Regions from separate parts of the Anaerostipes rhamnosivorans genome, predicted to be linked through region 2. Evidence: predicted binding sites of a transcription regulator. Region 2 holds the regulator's gene; the other holds the start of a gene.
The links. Region 2 encodes Rex, which represses fermentation and respiration genes when NADH is low (regulators of the CRP and FNR family bind a similar motif). Its sites were predicted from a motif close to ATTGTTAANTANTTAACAAT; they were not measured.
Positions count from the first base shown of each region.

Region 1: the regulator Rex is predicted to act here: its motif matches at 3,014-3,033, upstream of gap (type I glyceraldehyde-3-phosphate dehydrogenase).

Region 1 covers NZ_CP040058.1:1,357,026-1,369,440, reverse strand. The annotation lists gene tpiA (triose-phosphate isomerase) at 1-558, opposite strand, end outside; gene AR1Y2_RS06690 (phosphoglycerate kinase) at 597-1,790, opposite strand; gene gap (type I glyceraldehyde-3-phosphate dehydrogenase) at 1,950-2,966, opposite strand; gene AR1Y2_RS06680 (Na/Pi cotransporter family protein) at 3,137-4,810, opposite strand; gene AR1Y2_RS06675 (histidinol-phosphatase HisJ family protein) at 4,968-5,777, shown strand; gene AR1Y2_RS06670 (radical SAM protein) at 5,830-6,699, opposite strand; gene AR1Y2_RS06665 (L,D-transpeptidase family protein) at 6,715-7,395, opposite strand; gene AR1Y2_RS06660 (N-acetylmuramoyl-L-alanine amidase) at 7,597-8,421, opposite strand; gene nagA (N-acetylglucosamine-6-phosphate deacetylase) at 8,650-9,771, opposite strand; gene nagB (glucosamine-6-phosphate deaminase) at 9,768-10,505, opposite strand; gene nagE (N-acetylglucosamine-specific PTS transporter subunit IIBC) at 10,594-12,054, opposite strand; gene AR1Y2_RS06640 (PTS sugar transporter subunit IIA) at 12,090-12,415, opposite strand, start outside.
Region 2 covers NZ_CP040058.1:2,035,723-2,044,353, forward strand. The annotation lists gene alr (alanine racemase) at 1-733, opposite strand, end outside; gene AR1Y2_RS10110 (NAD(P)H-hydrate dehydratase) at 717-2,198, opposite strand; gene acpS (holo-ACP synthase) at 2,195-2,557, opposite strand; gene AR1Y2_RS10120 (redox-sensing transcriptional repressor Rex) at 2,572-3,234, opposite strand; gene AR1Y2_RS10125 (ABC-F family ATP-binding cassette domain-containing protein) at 3,386-5,296, shown strand; gene AR1Y2_RS10130 (glycosyltransferase family 2 protein) at 5,542-6,558, shown strand; gene AR1Y2_RS10135 (MerR family transcriptional regulator) at 6,693-7,436, shown strand; gene AR1Y2_RS10140 (ABC transporter ATP-binding protein) at 7,509-8,243, shown strand; gene AR1Y2_RS10145 (ABC transporter permease) at 8,230-8,631, shown strand, end outside.

The DNA of each region.
Region 1 (12,415 bases), 680 kb from region 2:
TACTTCCTGAGCCTGTTCTGTCGTCGCAACTTTTCCTGTTCCGATAGCCCAGATCGGTTCGTATGCAATGACAGCTGTCTTTGCCTGGTCAGCAGTCACACCCTGGAATGCGATCTTGATCTGCTGGCGTACGAAATCGATGGTCACACCCTGCTCTCTCTGAGCAAGTGTCTCACCGCAGCAAACGATTGGAGTAATTCCATGTTCAAAAGCTTTTAAGACTTTTTTATTCACTGTCTCATCTGTTTCTGCAAAATATTCTCTTCTCTCAGAATGTCCGATGATAACATATTTCACACCTAAGTCTGTTAACATATTCGGAGCGATCTCGCCTGTGTAAGCGCCGCTCTCTTCAAAATACATGTTCTCAGCGCCGATGTTGATGTTACTTCCTTTTGCAGCTTCCAGTGCTGCCGGAATACAGATGGCCGGCACACAGAAGACAACATCTGAAACCTCGCTTGCTACCAATGGCTTTAATTCATTAACTAAAGCTACTGTCTCGCTAGGTGTTTTGTTCATTTTCCAGTTTCCTGCTACGATTGTTTTACGCATAATGCTATATCCTCCGATTACTTTCAATAAGTGTACAGTGCTTATTTATCGTTTGCCGCTGCAACGCCTGGTAATTCTTTTCCTTCCAGGAATTCCAGTGATGCTCCACCACCTGTAGAGATATGAGTCATCTTATCTCCGAATCCGAGCTGGTTAACTGCCGCTGCGGAATCTCCTCCGCCAATGATAGTTGTAGCGTCGATCTCTGCCAGTGCTTCTGCAACTGCAACGGTTCCTGCTGCAAAGTTCGGCATCTCAAAGCATCCCATCGGTCCGTTCCATACTACAGTCTTGGCATCTTTCAGTGCATTTGAAAACAGTTCTCTTGTCTTTGGTCCGATGTCAAGTCCCTGCCATCCTGCTTCGATTCCGCCTCTCTCAACAGTTTTGATGTTGGCGTCATTTGAGAAGTCATCAGCAACTACAGTGTCAACAGGAATCAGTAAGTTCACACCTTTTTCTTTTGCCTTGTCCATCATTTCTTTTGCGTAGTCTAAGTAGTCAGCTTCCAGAAGGGAATCTCCAACTTCTTCTCCCAATGCTTTCATGAAAGTATATGCCATACCTCCGCCGATGATCAAAGTATCGACTTTGTCTAGCAGGTTATTGATCACAGAGATCTTAGAGGAAACCTTTGCTCCTCCCAAGATAGCGACCATAGGACGTTCCGGATTGTTGACCGCATTTCCTAAGAAATCAATCTCTTTCTGCATTAAATATCCTACAACTGCAGTGTCCACGAACTTTGTAACTCCCACGTTAGAGCAGTGAGCTCTATGAGCGGTACCAAAAGCATCATTAACAAAAACATCGCAGAGACTTGCAAGTTCTTTGCTGAACTCTTCTCCATTCTTTGTCTCTTCTGCTCTGTAGCGTGTATTCTGAAGTAAAATGACATCCCCGTCCTGCATTCCTTCTACCGCAGCTTTTGCATTCGGTCCTACCACGTTGTCATCTGCAGCAAACTTTACTTCCTGTCCTAATAACTCGCTTAATCTTTCTGCTACTGGCGCAAGAGATAACTCCGGTTTCGGTTCCCCTTTTGGTTTTCCTAAGTGTGAGCAGAGGATCAGCTTTCCGCCGTCAGCAATTAACTTCTTTAGTGTAGGAAGTGCTGCCACAAGACGGTTCTCATCTGTGATCTTTCCATCCTGAAGCGGAACGTTGAAGTCACAGCGCACTAAGACTTTTTTTCCTTTTACGTTGATATCATCTACTGATTTCTTGTTTAACATGTTCTTTCCTCCTAGGATTTCTTATAGGAAGGACTAAAAAGTCTTCCTATGGAATAAAAAAACGGTCCGGTCCAAAAAGACCGGACCCGTTTGAGTCTTTATAATATTACAGAATATTACACTGACTTCTGAGGCTTGTCCTCACAAAAGTGTAGAAGCTTATGCTAATTCTGCAAAGTATTTGATTGTTCTAACCATCTGGCTTGTGTATGAGTTTTCGTTGTCATACCAAGAAACAACCTGTACTTCATATAATCCGTCACCAACTTCAGTAACCATTGTCTGAGTTGCGTCGAATAAAGAACCATATTTGATTCCGATGATGTCAGAAGATACTAATTCTTCTTCTGTGTATCCGAAAGACTCTGTTGCTGCTGCTTTCATAGCTGCGTTGATTCCTTCAACAGTTACATTGTCACCTTTAACAACTGCTGTTAAAAGTGTTGTTGATCCTGTAGGAACCGGTACACGCTGAGCAGATCCGATTAATTTTCCGTTTAATTCTGGGATAACTAATCCGATAGCTTTTGCAGCACCTGTAGAGTTAGGTACGATGTTGACTGCAGCTGCACGTGCTCTTCTTAAGTCACCTTTTCTCTGAGGTCCGTCAAGAGTCATCTGATCTCCTGTGTAAGCATGTACTGTTAACATGATACCAGACTGGATTGGTGCATACTTGTTCAGTGCATCAGCCATAGGTGCTAAGCAGTTTGTTGTACAAGATGCTGCTGAGATGACTGTGTCTTCTTTTGTCAATGTATCGTGGTTTACATTATATACGATAGTTGGAAGATCATTTCCAGCTGGCGCAGAAATAACAACTTTCTTAGCTCCTGCCTGAACGTGTGCGGATGCTTTGTCTTTAGATGTGTAGAATCCTGTACATTCTAATACAACATCAACATCTAATTCTCCCCAAGGAAGTTTTGTTGCGTCTGCTTCTGCGTAGATTTCGATTTCTTTTCCGTCAACTACGATGGAAGATTCTTTTGCTTCTACCTTGTCGCCTAATGCATATCTTCCCTGTGCAGAATCATACTTTAATAAATGTGCTAACATCTTAGGATTTGTTAAATCGTTGATTGCTACAACTTCATAACCTTCTGCTCCGAACATCTGTCTGAATGCAAGACGTCCAATACGTCCAAATCCATTAATCGCTACTTTTACTGCCATCTCAATTCCTCCTAAGTCTTGAATGAATAATTTAATGTTGTCTGTCAATTGTCAATCTATTGACAAACTTCCTTTTTATTTTAAACAATATGTCCAAAAATATCAAGCCTATTTTAGTATTTCTCTCATGTATACAAAATCATACCTTTGTACAAGATTACTAAAATCTTTTATTTCTCATTTTCATCGATGATATAATTGGCAATATTATCTGCATAGTCAGAAATACGCTCCAAACTGGTCATCATATCGATGTAGATCACACCAGCCTCAGGTACACAGGATTCCCTCTCCAGCCGTTCAATATGCTGTTTTCGGTACTGCTTCTCCATCCGGTCGACTTCTTCCTCTCCCATGAGAGCCTGTTTCGCGATCTCCACATCATCATTTTCAATGGCACGGATCGCATAATCAAAAGTTTTAATGACTTGAGCCGTCATTTTGTGCAATTCGTCCTTAGCGAGGTCTGAGAAAGCAATTTTATCGTCATGCTTCATCTGCATGAATTCTGCAATATTCTCAACGTGATCTCCCGCCCTCTCAATGTCAGAAATTGTATAAAACAAGTCAGTGACAATCTTGCTCTGCTTCTCCGTCAGCGCCAGATTGCTGATCTTTACCAGATAGCCAGTGATCATGGTTTCCAGATGGTTGATGACCTTCTCGTCCCTGAACACCTTGTCCAGCTGTTTTTCACTTGGCTGCGGATTCATGGCTTCTTTTGTGACGCGCTTCATATTCTTCAGCACAATATCACCCATACGCACCACTTCCTTTACAGCATTCTCCACTGCAAAAGAAGGAGTCTCCAAAATACGCGGATCCAGGTGGCGCAAAACCATTTCTTCTACTTCTTCATCCTCTTCGTCTTCCGGCTCCTCATGGATGATCAATCCTGACAGTTTTACCAAAACATTGGCAAATGGGAATAAAAGCACTGTGACGGACACATTAAAAATAGAGTGAAAGATCGAAATCTCCGTACTTGTGATGTGCTGCATAGCCAGATTATCAAACACTCCAAAGAAAATTGTCATGATAATTCCATAGATACCTGCACCGATAATATTAAAGGACAAATGAATCACTGCGGCTCTCTTTGCTGTTTTATTGGCTCCTGCACTGGATAAAAGTGCGGTGATACATGTACCGATATTCTGTCCGAGAGTGATAAAGACTGCGGAACGCCAGTTGACGATCCCCTTCATGGCAAGTGTCTGCAGGATACCCACAGATGCAGAAGAGCTCTGGATAACCGCTGTTACCACTGCTCCGACCAAAATCCCGAGAAATGGATTACCTCCAAGGATCTCAAACGCTTTCGAAAAGACCGGGCTGCTCTGGTAAACCCCGATCGAACTGGACATAAAGGAAAGCCCAATGAAAAGTACACCAAAACCAACGGCAATCTCTGCCTTTTGGCTCAGTTTTTGTTTATTTGAAAAAGTTACAATAAATGCGCCGATGGCCAGGATCAAAGGGGCAAAAAATTCTGGTTTTAATGCGCCTGCCCATTCATTGGCTGATACAAGCCATGCGGTAATCGTGGTTCCGACGTTTGCTCCCATGATAACGCCTGCTGCCTGGGTAAGATTCATGATCCCGGCATTTACAAAACCTACGACCATGACAGTTGTTGCCGAACTGCTCTGGATGATGGCTGTGACCAAAGCTCCCACTAAAACTCCTAAAAAGCGGTTGTTGGTCAGATATCCCAGAAGCTGCCTCATTTTATTTCCGGCGGTCTTCTGAAGGCCATCTGCCATCACATTCATTCCATAGAGAAACATACCTAGTCCGCCGGCGAAGGCAAATAGGTTCCCTACATGATCTAATGTACTCATTCTTTTTTCCTCCTGTATTAAACATCCTTAGTTTAACATAAGGTAATTGTTAATTTAAAGTAAAACTTTTGTAACTTCTCTGTTTTTCATGTATTTTTTTTAATAATTATATATAATAAAGGTGAAACCAATCTTAAATATATATAAAGGAGATGCCATGATTCGTTCAGATTTTCATTTACATACCAGCCACTCATCTGACTCAAAAGCCCCAATGGAATCTATGATTTTAAAGGCTGTAGACCTGGGTCTTACGAAAATTTGTTTTACAGAACACCAGGATTACGACTATCCCGAAAATGATGAAAACTTTGATTTTCTTCTGGATATCCAAACATATAAAAAGGAATTATTTACATTAAAGGATAAATACAAAGATCATATACAGGTGCTGTTCGGCACCGAGATCGGTCTCATGCCCACAACCTATGACAAATGCCGTGCCTTCGCGCGCTCAGAAAATTTTGACTTTATCATTGGATCTACCCATATTGTTGACCAAATGGACCCATATGAATCCATATTTTTTGAAACATATCCTGGAAAACAAGGACTTACAAGATATTTAGAAGTGATTCTTGAGAATGTACAGACATACCATGACTACTGCGTCTATGGCCATTTGGATTATGCAGTGCGCTACTGCCCAGATAAAAACTACCATTTTGTTTACAAAGACTATGCCGATTTGATCGAGGAAATTTTAAGAACGGTCATTGATGATGGAAAAGGGATCGAGGTCAACACCGGCGGGTACAAATACGGCCTCGGCTATCCGAATCCCCACCCGGATATTTTAAAACGCTACCGGGAACTTGGAGGGGAAATCCTGACCATAGGATCAGACGGACACTGTCCGGAACATATGGCTTATGATTTTTCAAAGCTTTCGGACCTGCTCACTTCCGTTGGTTTCCGGTACTATACGGTATTTAAAGATCAAAAACCAGAATTTATAAAATTATAAAAACAAGGGGAGAAGTCCTGGTCATTGGACACCTCCCCTTCTGTCATTTATATTAAAATCCCCGCATCCACTCTTCTTTTAAGTGTATATTTCCCTGGATTGCTTCTTCCAACTGGGCCATCATTCTTTCCCGGTCTTCGTTTAAAGTCCCTTTCAAATTGACATAATTGGAAGCATGGTTGGAACGGAAGATACAGCCCGGACAGTCCATGTTTTCCAGCATCAGTTTTGTCTCCTTGAGATTGTCATACGGGGTCATCAGTTCAAATTCCCCTTTTTGAATCTTCTCTTCCAAAGGCAGTCCCGGCTCTACCATCAAGGTCAGCAATCCTACATAATCCGGCTTCATAGCGGACAGCACCTTTCCGGTGTCAACTGCATGTTCTCTCCACAGCTTTGTTCCTCCAAGACCAGAGATTGCTGTCACAGACAGCCGGATGCCTGCCTGCTTTATCTTACCCGCTGACTGGATCATTTCCTGCGGAGTCGCCCCCTTTTTCATGAATTCAAGCACCTGTGCATTACCTGATTCCAGTCCCATATACACCATATCCAGACCGTGTGCTTTCAGTTCCCGGAGTTCCTCTTCTTTTTTGATCATGACACTTCTGGGTGACGCATAGCAGGTCACCTGACGGCATTCCGGTATCTCTTCCCGTATATAGTTCAGGATCTCATTAAGATATTCATTCTTGCAGATCAGAGCATCCCCGTCTGCCAGAAAGATTTTTCCAATCGAGCTGTAGTATGCTCTTGCCTCCCTGAAATCAGCCAGCACATCCTGAAGCGGCCTCATTCTAAATCGCTTTTCTTTATACATATTACAGAAAATACAGTCGTTCTGACTGCACCCGATCGTCACCTGTATGATCAGGCTGTATGCCTCGCTGGGCGGTCTGTAAACCATTCCTTCGTATTCCATTGGTTCCCCTCCTGATTAACTGCGGTAGATGCAGATTTTTACTCCTGGCTCCGCATTTCTTATGATCTTTTTCATGTTTGCCTTGCTGACTGCAATGCATCCTGCCGTGAAAGACTTTTTCCCTTTACAGTGCATAAAAATTGCAGAACCCTTTTTATATTTATGTTTTGGATTGTAGTTCAAAAAAAGTCCGTAATGATAATGTGGCTTGTAATCGATCAAATGCTCTCCCCTGCAGCGATGCTTTTTTTCTCTCACATCCACCAGCCGGTTATAGTATTTTTTGTCGCCGCACCAATAAAGATATTTATTTACCTTCGTATATTCCATCTTTGACCCTGGATTTTTTTTGATACCAAAAGCTCCCGTAACCCCATAAGTACCGGAAGGTGTTTTCATATCCCCTTCTTTTTTCTTATAGATTCCTTTTTTCCCTACATAGCCTCTGCATTTTAAGATCCGTTTCCATTTATGATTCTTTTTCTGGTACATACAAACCGTTGCTCTTGATTTCTTATGGTATTTTACAAAGATCAGCTGGTTTACTTTACTGTCATACCGGAATCGGTCGAATTTCTTCTGCCATACAGACTTCTTTGCCGCTGCATGGACCGTCTGTTTTTCTATGATTCCCGCTGTCATATTCCAAATAAGGACTGCCATAACCAACACTGCCATCCATCTTTTTTTCTTCATTATTGTATTCACCTCTTGGGCTATTATACACAAATACAGATAAGAAAAAAAGAGGTTTTCGCAAAATTATTTGTATACAAACTATTTTTATACAAACTAAATATTTCCAAATTCCTTCTGACATGCCGAAAATGTCTTGGCTTCGGCCATAGTCCCACAGCCGAATATTGTACTAATGGACATAAAGCCATCATCCACGCATCATTTCTTTACAAACCGGTCAATTCCATTGGCTGCCCCTTCTGCCATCTTTTTTTGAAAGCGTTCACTTTTCATAGACATATCGTCCTTTGGGTTACTCAAAAAGCCCAGTTCCAGAATCGTTACCGGCATAGCTGCCCAGTTTATACCGCTCATCTGATCTGTCAGCGTGACGCCACGGTTCTTCATACCCGTGGCCTTGCAGTACTCTTTTAGTACGCTTTTAGACAGTTCCTGAGATTGTTTAGCCAGCCGTGCCGCATATGGATTGTTATTTGAAGGCGCCATAGAAAGAGCACCCCGCACTGCATAGTCTCTCGAACCATTGGCATGAATCCTGATAAAAATATCTGCGCCCTTTTTTTCGGCAAATTTTGCTCTTTTGGCATTGCTGATATTTACATCTGCTCTTTTCCGGGTCAAATACACCGTATACCCTCTTTTTACGAGCTCTTTCTTAAGTTTCTTTGATACCATAAGGGTCAGTTCATATTCATTTAATCCTGACACAATACCGCTGGTTCCAGAGGATACCTTCGATTTCATTTCTTTAGCCCCTGGCCCGATGGGCTCCTGGGACTGATCCTGTTTCCTCTGATGCCCCGGATCAATCACTACTACATACTTCTTTTTTTCTGCTTTTACCTTTTCCTTAGATTTCTGCTCTGCCTTTTGTCGTGTTTCTTCAGAGAAAATCGTCCTCTTATCGGCGGGGGAAGAATCCCTTCCGTCCTCTTTTCCTGCAAAATATAAAATCATTATTCCTATGACTGCCAAACACGCGCCAATGACTGCGGAAGCTTTGATTATCGTTGTCTTATTCATCCATATCCCAGGTCCTTTTCTGCTTTTACAATCGGTTTTAGGTTATATTCTTCAGCATATTCTGGTCATGCCGTGCAGACATTTTAAAACAAACCAACAAAAAAATGTGAAGAAAAATGCCGGAAGATATAATTTCTCACATTCTCCGCTCTCAATAATCCAAGAACTATATAATAAAGAAAGGCAGAAGCCGTCTTTTAAACGTACTTCTGCCCTCTGTTATTCTGTTTAATTCTTCTTTGTCAATTTTCCTTTTTGTACGATTGACTTGATATTCAGCTCTTTGTCTAAGATAACAACATTGGCATATTTGCCCTCTGAAATACTTCCATATTTATCATCAATGCCAATGGATCTGGCTGGATTCTGTGATGCACATTTGACTGCACTCTCAAGTGGAATCCCCATGCTTTTTACTGCGGTTCTCATACAGTCCATCAAGTTTGTGGCAGAGCCTGCAATCGCTCCCCCTTCCGCTAAAGTTGCAAGATTGCCCACGACTTTAACGTCCTGGCCTCCCAGCTGATAAGTGCCGTCATCCATTCCGGTGGCCATCATGCTGTCACTGATCAGGATAATATGGTCATCTCCAAACATCTTAAAGGTAGTCCTGACGGCACTGGGATGAATATGAATACCGTCGCATATAAGTTCCACATCCAGTCCGTAGTCACAGGCTGCCCCGATGACACCTGGTGCCCTGTGGCTGTACCCCGGCATGGCGTTGTAGAGATGTGTCACGTGGCTGACTCCATGTTCAATGGCTTTTACTGCGGTGTCATAATCCGCTGCAGTATGGGCAATCGAGATGACCGCCTCGTCTTTTACCTGACGGATAAAGTCCATGGCTCCCTCGGTTTCCGGTGCAATGTCCACCAGCTTAAATAAACCGTTTGAAGCCTTTTGAAGCCTCCGGTACATGTCCACATCCGGTGTATGGATATACGCAGGATTCTGCGCTCCCTTTTTGGCCTCATTGATGAATGGACCTTCCATGTTAATGCCGACCAGATCCGCTCCAGCGCCGCCCCTATATCCAGCGGCTGCCTCGGCGATGGACATCAGTTGATCCTCCGCTAAGGTCATAGTAGCCGGACAGATCGCAAGCACTCCATTTTCTGCTTCATACTCTGCCATCTTATGGATAGCTTCAGAAGTCCCGTCACAGAAATCATATCCCACACAGCCGTGAAAGTGAATATCAACCAGCCCTGGGATTGCATAGCAGCCCTCGGCGTCTAAGATCTGTTCATCCTGTGAAGAATCACAAAATATTTCACCGTCCGTACAGATATCTTTTGACCGGAAGACCCCGTCTTCACAAAAAACTTCTGCGTTTTTTATAATCATAATAAATCCTCTACCTCTGACAATGCGTCCGCATCTGCTACCAGGATCACATCATTGTGAAGCTGTAAGATGGACGCCGGTACTTTCGGTGTTACCGGTCCGAAGAATGCTTCTTTTACAATACCTGCTTTTTCTTTGCCGCTGATAATAAGAAGAATCTTCTTTGCTTTCATGATTGATTTGATGCCCATTGTATAAGCCTGTCTCGGCACGTCTTCTTCTTTTTCAAAGAAACGCTTATTGGCATTGATGGTGCTCTCTGTCAAATCCACGCAGTGGGTCTCTTTTTCAAATGCTTCTCCAGGCTCGTTGAATCCAATGTGCCCGTTGTGTCCGATTCCAAGAAGCTGTAAATCCACCCCACCGATTTCCTCTAACACCTGGTTATATCTTGCACATTCTTTCTGCGCATCTTCTTCCATACCATTTGGAATGTTGATATTCTCTGGTTTGATATTTACCTTATTAAACAGATATTGATGCATAAAATAGTCATAGCTCTGGTCATTGTCTTTCGGAAGCCCTTTGTATTCATCCAGATTCACTGATCTCACCTGGCTGAAATCCAAATCGTCCTGCTCATACCAATGTACCAGATTCTCATAGATCCCGATCGGTGAAGATCCTGTCGCCAGCCCCAATACACAGTCTGGCTTAGTGATGATCTCTGCTGAGATAATATTTGCTGCCTTCCTGCTCATGTCCTTGTAATCTTTTCCCTTAATAACTCTCATTTTCTACTTCCTTTCTATGATCCGGGGAAACACTAAAAGCTGTTTCCCCATAAATAGTTTCCATCTATTACTCAATATAACTCTTAGTTTACATTTCAGCAAGCTTTATTAACTCGTCTGCCACAAACTGCACTTTCGTGCCTACGATGATCTGAATACTGTTTTTGCCGGGACGAATAATTCCTGCAATTCCAGCTGACTTAATCTTTTTCTCGTCAATCAGATCCTGGTCCTTGATTTCCAGACGAAGCCTTGTGATACAGTTGTCAATAGAAGTCAGGTTATCCTTTCCTCCGAGCCCTTCTAAAATGATCTGCGCCACTCTTGTAAAATCATCATTTGCCAATACGGCACTCTTCTCCTCCTCCACGTCATCGTCTTCTTCACGTCCTGGAGTCTTTAAGTTAAACTTCACAATGATAAAACGGAACAGCACATAATAAACTACAAACGCAATCACACCAAGAATCAGCAGCATCCACGGCTTATTGGCCATTGGAAGTCTGGAACTCAAAAGGAAGTCAACCAGTCCTGCACTGAAGCTGAATCCTGCTGTAGCATGTAAAGCTGCCGCTACCGCCACAAAAATACCAGTCAGCAACGCGTGAACCACATACAGTGCCGGAGCCAAGAACATAAAGGAGAATTCCAGAGGCTCTGTAACGCCGGTAAAGAAAGAAGCAAAGGCCGCCGCGATCAATAGACCTGCCGCTACTTTTTTCTTGTTGTCTTTGGCTGTATGGTACATAGCCAGAGCGCCTGCCGGCAGACCAAACATCATAACCGGGAAGAATCCTGCCTGATACATACCAGTGATACCTTTGACTCCGGTCCCTGCCCAGAATTTACCGATATCGTCAATGCCTGCAACATCAAACCAGAATACAGAGTTTAATGCGTGATGTAATCCTGTCGGAATGAGCAGTCTGTTAAAGAATGCATAGATTCCTGCTCCCACAGGTCCCAGTCCTACAATACTTTCCCCAAATTTGACTAATACATTATACAATGGCGGCCATACAAAATACAAAATACCAGAAACGACTAACATTAATGCTGAGGTTATGATCGGCACACAGCGTTTTCCACTGAAGAATGATAAGGCCGTTGGCAACTGTACTTCTCCAAACTTATTAAAGCAAGCTGATGCTATAAGACCGGAAATAATACCGACAAAAGCGTTTTGGATCTTTGCAAAAGCAGGAGCTACCTGCTCAACCGGAATGTTCAGCAAAAGTGCCACATTGTCACTATTTAAAATAGTCGTTACAACAAGATAAGCAACCAATCCTGACAGTGCCGCTGCGCCGTCTTTCTTTTTGGTCATTCCAAGAGCGACACCCACAGCAAACAAGATCGGCAGATTATCGATGATGGCTCCTCCAGCCTTCACTAAGAATACTGCCACCGCGATCGGAGCTTTGTCGGCATTGGCTGCCATAACATTGGGGTCGATCAGATAACCGATACCCATTAAGATTGCGGCCGCCGGAAGTACCGCAACCGGCAGCATCAATGCTTTACCTAATTTCTGAAAATATTTCATCATAACAATAAGTTCCCCTTTCAAATTAAATCCTTCTCTTATTTTTCATTTAACCGGATGATCAGCTCCCCTGCCTCTACCTCCTTTCCGTGGAAGCATTCGATATCCGTATAATTTCCTTTTTCACAGATGACAACAGGAACGGTTACATCATAACCCGCCGCTTTGATGGCATCCATATCAAATGTGAGCAGCAGATCGCCAGCCTTTACCGGATCTCCTGAATTCTTATGAGCCGTAAAATGTTCCCCTTTCAGTTCAACAGTGTCGATCCCCACATGGACAATCATTTCCAGACCGTCCGGCCCCGAGATGCTGACCGCATGCTTTGTCTCAAACATCACGCCGACTTTTCCGTCGATCG
Region 2 (8,631 bases):
GCCTCAAATCAATGGCCGACTTGTCTACCTCTTCGGAGGGATACAGTCCGTAGGTAATGATCCCGGAACGCACCATATCCATACGGCAGTCGCAAAGATCCATGATAGCGGCACTGTTGGAAACATGCTTGACCGGGATCTCGATTCCTTTGTCCTCAAGACTCCGCACAAATTGATCAAATAGCTCCTTCTGATGTCTGGCCGATGTCTTATCTTCCTCATCCGCGCATGCAAAGTGGGTGAAGATGCCCTGAATCTTTATATTCGGAAGCTTTTGTATCCGCTCCACCTGCGAAACGGATTCCTCCGTCGGTTTAAATCCAATCCGGTTCATTCCAGTGTCCACCTTGATATGTATGTTTGCATCTTTTTTCATCGTCACCGCAAACTTGGAGATTGCCTCCGCCATATCATAGGAAAACACCGTCTGCTCTATCTCATGCTGAATCAAAGAGGCATACTGGTATTCTGAAGTATAACCCAGGATCAGTATGGGCTTTGTTATTCCCTGTTTCCTCAGGGCGATCCCTTCCTCTATGATCGCCACTGCAAACCCGTCAACGCCGATCTTGTTTAATGCCTTTGCCACCGGAACTGCCCCGTGGCCGTATCCGTCCGCCTTGATCACCGGCATAATCTTCGTGTCCGTTCCAACAATGTTCTTTATCTCACTGATATTGTGGCAGATCGCATCCAAGTCTATGGCTGCATACACTCTATAGTATTGATTCATCATTGATTCCTCCTAAAATACTGCTGAGAGCTTCTATGATGTCGGAAGCCAGCATACTGTCATATCCAAGTCTCTTTGCGGCCTCGTCTCCCGCAAGGCCGTGGACGTACACACCCAGAGCCGCAGCTTCCAACGGTTCCATGGCCCGTCCTAAAAGGCTTGTGATGATGCCGCCCAGCACATCGCCGCTTCCTCCCGTGGCCATTCCGTGATTTCCGCTGCAGTTGTAGTAAACAGGCTCATCTGCTGACACTACCAGTGTTGTGGCATCTTTGAGCACCACCACACTTTGAAACAGGTCCGCTGCACGATGTGCTGTTTCAGGCAGGTTTTCTTTCACCTCTTCTGCTGATGTCTCCAGCAGTCTTGCTGCCTCCTTAAGATGCGGTGTCAAAATGCACCCGGCCGGATAATCGATCCGCAGCTTGTAATGGCTGACCGTATTTAAACCGTCTGCGTCCAGAACAAGTGGTTTTGTTCCGTCGGACAGTACGGTTTCTAAAAGCCTTTTTGTCCGCTCAGATACGCCCATTCCAGGACCGAATAAAATACAATCACACCATCTAAGAGAAGCTTTTAGATCTTCCTCTGCCCCGAACAGCACTTCCGGAAGCATGGACAGAAGGATCGGGCGGTTGGAGGCGTGGGAAATCACCTTTACCAGCCCGCTGCCCATGCGCAGGGCACTTTTTGCCGCGAAATAGGCCGCTCCTGACATGGATTCATTGCCTGCAACGATCAGGACCTTCCCATAGGTTCCTTTGTGGGAATCTGCGGTCCTTTTGGGCAGTCTTTTAAGATCTTTTCTGTCATAAGTAAATCCCCGGGCATATTTTTTTAAAGTCTGGTCAAAGAAACCAATCCTCTCCACAAAAAGCCGGCCTGTATGATCCTTGCCCGGATAGAGAAGATGCCCCGCTTTTGGGCCTCCAAACGTCACTGTGGCATCCGCTTTGACAGCACACCCAAGGACCTTTCCCGTATCCCCGCTGATGCCTGAGGGAATATCCACGGACATTACCTTGGCTTTGCTTGCATTGATTGCCTCTATGGCAGTACGGTACGAACCAGAGATCTTTCTGGAAAGCCCCACACCGAACAGCCCCTCCAGGATCCAGTCATAATCATTATAGTTGACACTGGTTTCCGCCTCATAACCCAGTCGGTTTAAGATGCCCAGCTGGGTCTTTAAGTCTTTGGATGCCTTTTCAAGATTTCCTACCACCGCGAAATCTACTGAGTAGCCTTCCTCCAAAAGAATCCTGGCCGCCGCCAGCGCATCCCCTCCGTTGTTTCCGCATCCTGCCACGGACAGAATCCTGTCCTGTTTTTGGACAGAAGCCTTAATCCTGCCAGCAATCTTTTCGCTGGCCCGCTCCATCAGTACAAGGCCCGGCACTCCGATGTCTTCTATTGTTTCTTTATCCACGTTCTGCATTTCCTGGTTTTTTAATACATATTTCATAGACATTCTCCTATGACAAAAGCCTGTGCCAGTTCTCCTGTATTAGTGATTGACACATGAAACTTTGTGATCTTTTGAGCCGAAGCCATCTGTTTGGCTCTCCCTGAAAGTTTTAAATAAGGCGCTCCTTTTTCATTCCGTAACACTTCGATCTCATAAGGCTCCAATCCGAAGAAGCCGGTTCCAAATACCTTGGAAACGGCTTCTTTAACTGCAAAATTCCCAGCAAGAGTCGTACTGTCTGAGCCCGCGTACGCCAGTTCTGATTCTGAAAATATCCGGCTGAGGCCTTTTTTCCTCTCAGTCATCTTCTGAATCCGCCCAATCTCAACAAGATCAGTCCCAATTCCCACGATCATGACGCTCCTCCCGTCTACTCCCCGGTGTCTTCGTTGTCTTCCCGGCTGTGGATATTGTAAGTCAGTGTCATGAGAGATTCTGCCAGATGCACGTTTTCTACGGTAACGCTGTCCGGCAGTGTAAGATCCACCGGCGCAAAATTCCAAAAGCCTTTGATGCCCCAGGATGCCAGCTCTTTGGCGATCTTGGGCGCCTGGTCCTGCGGAAGTGTCAGAGCAGCGATCTTGATCTCATGATTTTTAATAAATTCTTCCATATCATCGATATCGTGAACTTCCACGCCGTGCACAGTGATGCCGATCAGTTTCGGATTCACGTCAAAAAGCGCGATCACCTGGAATCCGATGCTGTTGTTGTTGAAATCCTGATAGTTGGCCAGTGCCTGGCCGAGATTACCCGCGCCCACGATGATCATCTGGTTACTCTTATCAAGCCCCAGGATCTTACCGATCTCCACATAAAGATTTTCCACGTTATATCCGTATCCCTGCTGCCCGAAACCTCCAAAATTATTGAGATCCTGGCGGATCTGGGATGCAGTCACCTTCATCCGCTCACTCAGTTCTTTGGAGGAAATCCTTGTAATGTTCTTTGCTTTCAAGGCTCCCAAATAACGGTAATATCTAGGTAATCTCTTTATAACTGCCGGTGATATATTCTTATCCATTGATGACATTATTACCCTCCCACTTATTTTATCAACTTCCTAAATTAAATAAATTATATAAGATTGTCTAATATCTGTCAAACTTTTAGTGCGTTTTTTCAGAAATTATGTTATGCTAATAAAGAATTTTTATTGCTAAGAAGTTTTGAAGGAGTACACTATGGTTTTATCTTGTCAGAATATACATAAAACTTTCGTTGACCAGGAAGTCCTGAAAGGAATATCCTTTCATATTAATGAAAAAGACCGTCTTGCCGTGATCGGATTAAATGGGGCTGGGAAATCCACCCTTTTAAAGATCATCATGGATCAGATGACCCCCGACGAGGGAGAGATCCACAAGAAAAAGGATGCCGAGATTGGTTATCTCGCACAGCACCAGGACCATACTTCCTCCCTCACCATTTACGAAGAGCTTTTGACCATCAAGCAAGATGTGATCGAACTGGATAAAAAGCTTCGGTCCCTGGAACAGATGATGAAGCATTTAAGCGGCAAAGAGCTTGAGGATAAGATGGAGGAATACACCAGAGCCACCCATTTATTTGAACAGAAAAACGGGTTTGCCTATGAAAGTGAAATCACTGGTATCTTAAAAGGCCTTGGTTTTAAAGAGGAAGACTTCCAGAAGCAGATCGCAACTCTCTCCGGTGGTCAGAAGACACGGGTTGCCCTGGGAAAGCTTCTGCTCATGAAGCCTGAGATCCTTCTTCTGGATGAGCCCACCAACCACCTGGACGTGGAATCTATTCAGTGGCTGGAAACTTACCTAAGCCACTATGAAGGAGCTGTGATCTTAGTCTCCCATGACCGGTATTTCCTGGACAAGATCGTCAACAAGGTCATGGAGATCGAGGCTGGACATGCCATGCTCTTTGATGGAAACTATTCTGCATTTATCCAGAAAAGAGACCAGGTAAAAGCCATTCGGTTAAAGGAATACGAAAACCAGCAGCAGGAGATCAAACATCAGAAAGCGGTCATCGAAAAACTCAAACAGTTTAACCGGGAAAAATCGATCCGCCGTGCTGAGAGCCGTGAAAAAATGCTCGATAAGATCGACGTGATCGAGAAGCCAATGGAGATTGACGGGAAAATGCGCTTTTCCATCGAACCGTCCATTGTCAGCGGGAATGATGTCCTCACTGTGGAACATCTGGAAAAAAGCTTTGGGTCACATACGTTGTTTTCCGATATCGATTTTGAAATCTTCCGGGGAGAACGTGTGGCGCTGATCGGCGCCAACGGTACTGGAAAAACCACCATGTTAAAGATCATTTGCAAGCAGATGGCAAAAAACAAAGGACAGATCAAACTGGGCTCCCAGGTGTCCATCGGATACTATGACCAGGCCCAGGACAACCTGCACCCGGAAAAGACCATCTTTGACGAAATATCAGATTCCTTCCCAGAACTGACCAATACAAAGATCCGCAATACCCTGGCTGCTTTTCTTTTTAAAGGAGAGGATGTCTTCAAACTGATCTCCTCCTTAAGCGGCGGGGAAAAGGGACGGGTATCACTTGCAAAGCTTATGCTCTCCCGTGCTAATTTCCTGATTCTGGATGAACCGACCAACCATCTGGACATCCATTCCAAAGAAATTCTGGAATCCGCCTTATCCCAATACACAGGAACTGTTTTGTATGTCTCTCATGACCGTTATTTCATTAACAAGACCGCCACAAGAATCCTGGAGCTTTCTCCTTCCAAAGGGCTTCACTCCTATTCCGGGGATTACCAGCATTATCTTTTTGAAAAGGAAAAGGAAGGAACAGAGGAACTACAGACAGCCGAAGGTGAAAACGTCTCAGACACCAAGCTTAACTGGCAGAAGCAAAAAGAGGAAGAGGCAAGGCGCCGCAAAACTAAAAACCGGCTGAAAAGGGTGGAGTCGGAGATTGAACGGCTGGAAGAGGAAAACACAAAACTGGAAGAAGAAATGTGTCTCCCGGAAAACGCTGTAAACACACAAAAGCTGCTGGAACTCTCCACAGCCAAAGCCCAGAATGACCAACAGCTTGAAACATTTTATGAAGAGTGGGAAACCCTCTCTGAAGAAACAGAGTAGCAGATAACGTTGTTTAGCACTGCTGCCAACGCGCATTTCATACCCTTCGGGTGAGCGTGCTCCGCACTGGCAGCTCGTTAAAAATAGTGTAATATCTCACGAAAGGCGCCAATCTACGCTAGTTTTTCTCCGCTGTTGGAAGGAGGCCTTTCCAGAGCCGACTGAGAACAATGGAGAAAAACTTATAGCATTTTTTCGTTTGTTTGTTTATAATAGACAGAGTACCATTTTTAGGAGGTTACAAAATGAAATTATTATCATTCGCCGTACCGTGTTATAACTCTCAGGAATATATGAGACACTGCATCGATACTTTACTGATCGGTGGTGACAAAGTCGAGATCCTGATCATTGACGATGGTTCTACAGACAATACCGGCATGATCGCCGATGAATATGAAAACAAATACCCTGGCATCTGCCGTGCAATCCATCAGAAGAACAAAGGGCATGGAGGTGCCGTGAATACCGGTATTGCCCATGCCAAAGGAATCTACTTTAAGGTCGTGGACAGCGATGACTGGGTAAACGAGCACGCTTATGAAGAGATCATGAAGAAATTGGAGACATTTTACCGTCAGGGAACGATTGTTGATATGTTTATGTCCAACTATGTCTATGAAAAACAGGGCGTGAAGAAAAAGACGGTCATTCACTACCGCCATTCCATCCCTATTGAGGAGCTGTTTACATGGGATGATGTGAAGCGTTTCCCACTGAGCCAGTACATTTTAATGCACTCCGTCATCTACAGGACTTCTCTGCTCCATGAGTGCCGCTTATGTCTGCCGGAGCATACATTTTATGTAGACAATCTATATGTGTTTAAACCGCTTCCTTATGTGAAGACGATCTATTACCTGGACGTGAATTTCTACCGATATTTTATCGGCAGGGACGATCAGTCTGTCAACGAGAACAATATGATCAAAAGAATTGATCAGCAGTTCTTTGTCACACAGGCAATGATCGACTACATGAGCAGCTTTGAGCTTGTGAACAAACCATTATACCGCTATATGAAACATTACCTGAGTATCATCATGACTGTCTCTTCTGTGATCGCCATCAAATCCGGCACCCCGGAGCACATTCAGAAGAAAAAAGAGCTGTGGAGATACCTAAAAACCAAAAACAAAAAACTTTACCGTCAGATCCGCGGATCTCTGGTAGGAAATGCCGTAAACCTTCCGGGATATGGAGGGCGGAAAGTCGTTATCGCAGCCTACAAAGCAGCCCGGAAATTTATCGGCTTTAACTAAGAATTATAAAGATGACATTGGATCCTTATCGGTTTCAATGTCATTTTCTATTATCTGCTCTGTTCTTCCCTCCACTATAACACCAGGCTTTTTGTTTGTGCTACCATGAAGATAGAAACGGAGGTGGAATCATTATGAACACTTATAAAACATCTGAAATCGCGTCCATGATCGGAATACACCCAAACACCGTAAGGCTGTATGAAGAATCTGGGCTGATACCAAAACCGGAGCGTCAGGCCAACGGATACCGTATCTTTACCGATCTACATATTGCCCAGCTTCGGCTGGCCCGTCTGGCTTTCCAAATCGAGGTACTGCAGAACGGCCTTCGGAAAAAAATCGTACAGATGGTAAAGGTATCTGCCTTGGGGGATTATGACACGGCACTTCTTCTGACCAACGAATATCTGGACCAGATCCGTAAGGAACGCTTTAACGCGGAAGAGGCCATAGAGATCGTAAATCAGATCATATCCGGCGAGAGTTCAGAAAACACTCTTTCCCTTAAAAGGAAGGAAGTATCCGAACAGCTAAACATCACGATGGATGCCTTAAGAAATTGGGAGATGAACGGCTTGCTTACAGTCAAACGGAGACAAAACGGATACCGGGTGTATACTGGAGAGGATATCAGACGGCTTAAGATCATCCGTTCCCTGCGCTGCGCAAATTATTCTTTAGAAGCGATCCTAAGAATGCTCTCCCACCTTTCTAAAAATCCAAGGGCAGATATCAAATCGATATTGGACACGCCGAAATCCGATGACGATATCATCGCTGTGTGCGATAACCTGATCTCTTCTCTGGCAGATGCGGAAGAAAACGCCATAGACATGATCCGCATGCTAAAAGAAATGAAAAAATTTTTTTCCTAAACCCTCCACTTTACCACCAGCGTTTCTGTTGGTGGTATTCTTTTGTTACAAAAAACAAGGAGGTATCAATCAATGCAAGAAATCATCAAAGTCAGTCAACTGACAAAAACATACTCCGGGACTCCTGCGGCAGATCAGATCAGTCTGTCGGTAAACCGAGGAACCGTATTCGGTCTGATCGGCGCCAACGGTGCCGGAAAGAGTACTGTGATCGAGTGTATGTTAGGCACGAAAAAAGCTGACAGCGGCAAAATCTCCATTCTTGGAATGAATCCGCTTAAAGAAAGAAAAAAACTCTTTGAGAAAGTGGGAGTTCAATTTCAGGAAACAAATTATCAGGACAGTATTACCGTACAGGAGCTCTGTCAGGTCACTGCTTCTCTTTACCATGAAGCTGAGGATCCCCTGGAGCTTCTTTCCAGGTTTGGAATCGCGGATAAACTGAAAACCCAAGTAAAGGATTTATCCGGCGGTCAAAGACAGCGTCTTTTCATTATCCTTGCACTCATCCCAAAACCTGAAGTGGTTTTTTTGGATGAATTGACAACAGGGCTTGACGCCAGAGCCCGTCGGGAAGTTTGGAACATTCTTTCCCTGCTCAAAGAAAGCGGACTGACAATTTTTCTCACATCCCATTTCATGGACGAGATCGAAAAGCTATGTGACTGCATCTGCATTTTGAAGAAAGGAAAAATCATATTTTACGGCACCGTGTCCGAAGCAATCGACTCAAGTCCCCACAGTCGATTTGAGGACGCTTATCTTTGGTATACTGACGAGGAGGAACTGACATATGAAAACTTATAAGACAATGCTGAAAAATGAGTTAAAAATATCCCTGAGAGGTATGGATATGGTCATCTTTGCGATCTGCGTCCCAGTTGTGGCCCTGGCTCTCATCGGAATCCTTTACGGAAATAAACCTGCTTTTTCAGGTGCGGAATTTACTTTTCTGGAACAGTCCTTCGGGGCTGCTGCCACAATATCAATCTGCGCGGGAGGAGTCATGGGGCTTCCGCTGGTAGTGTCGGACTACAGAAACAAAGGAATATTAAAACGCTATAAAGTCACGCCGGTACACCCTTCCATGATCCTGCTGGTACAGGTGACAGTCTATACCTTATATGCCATAACCTCTCTTTTGCTCTTATATGCTGAGGCAGTCCTGTTTTTTGGATATCAATTCCGTGGAAAT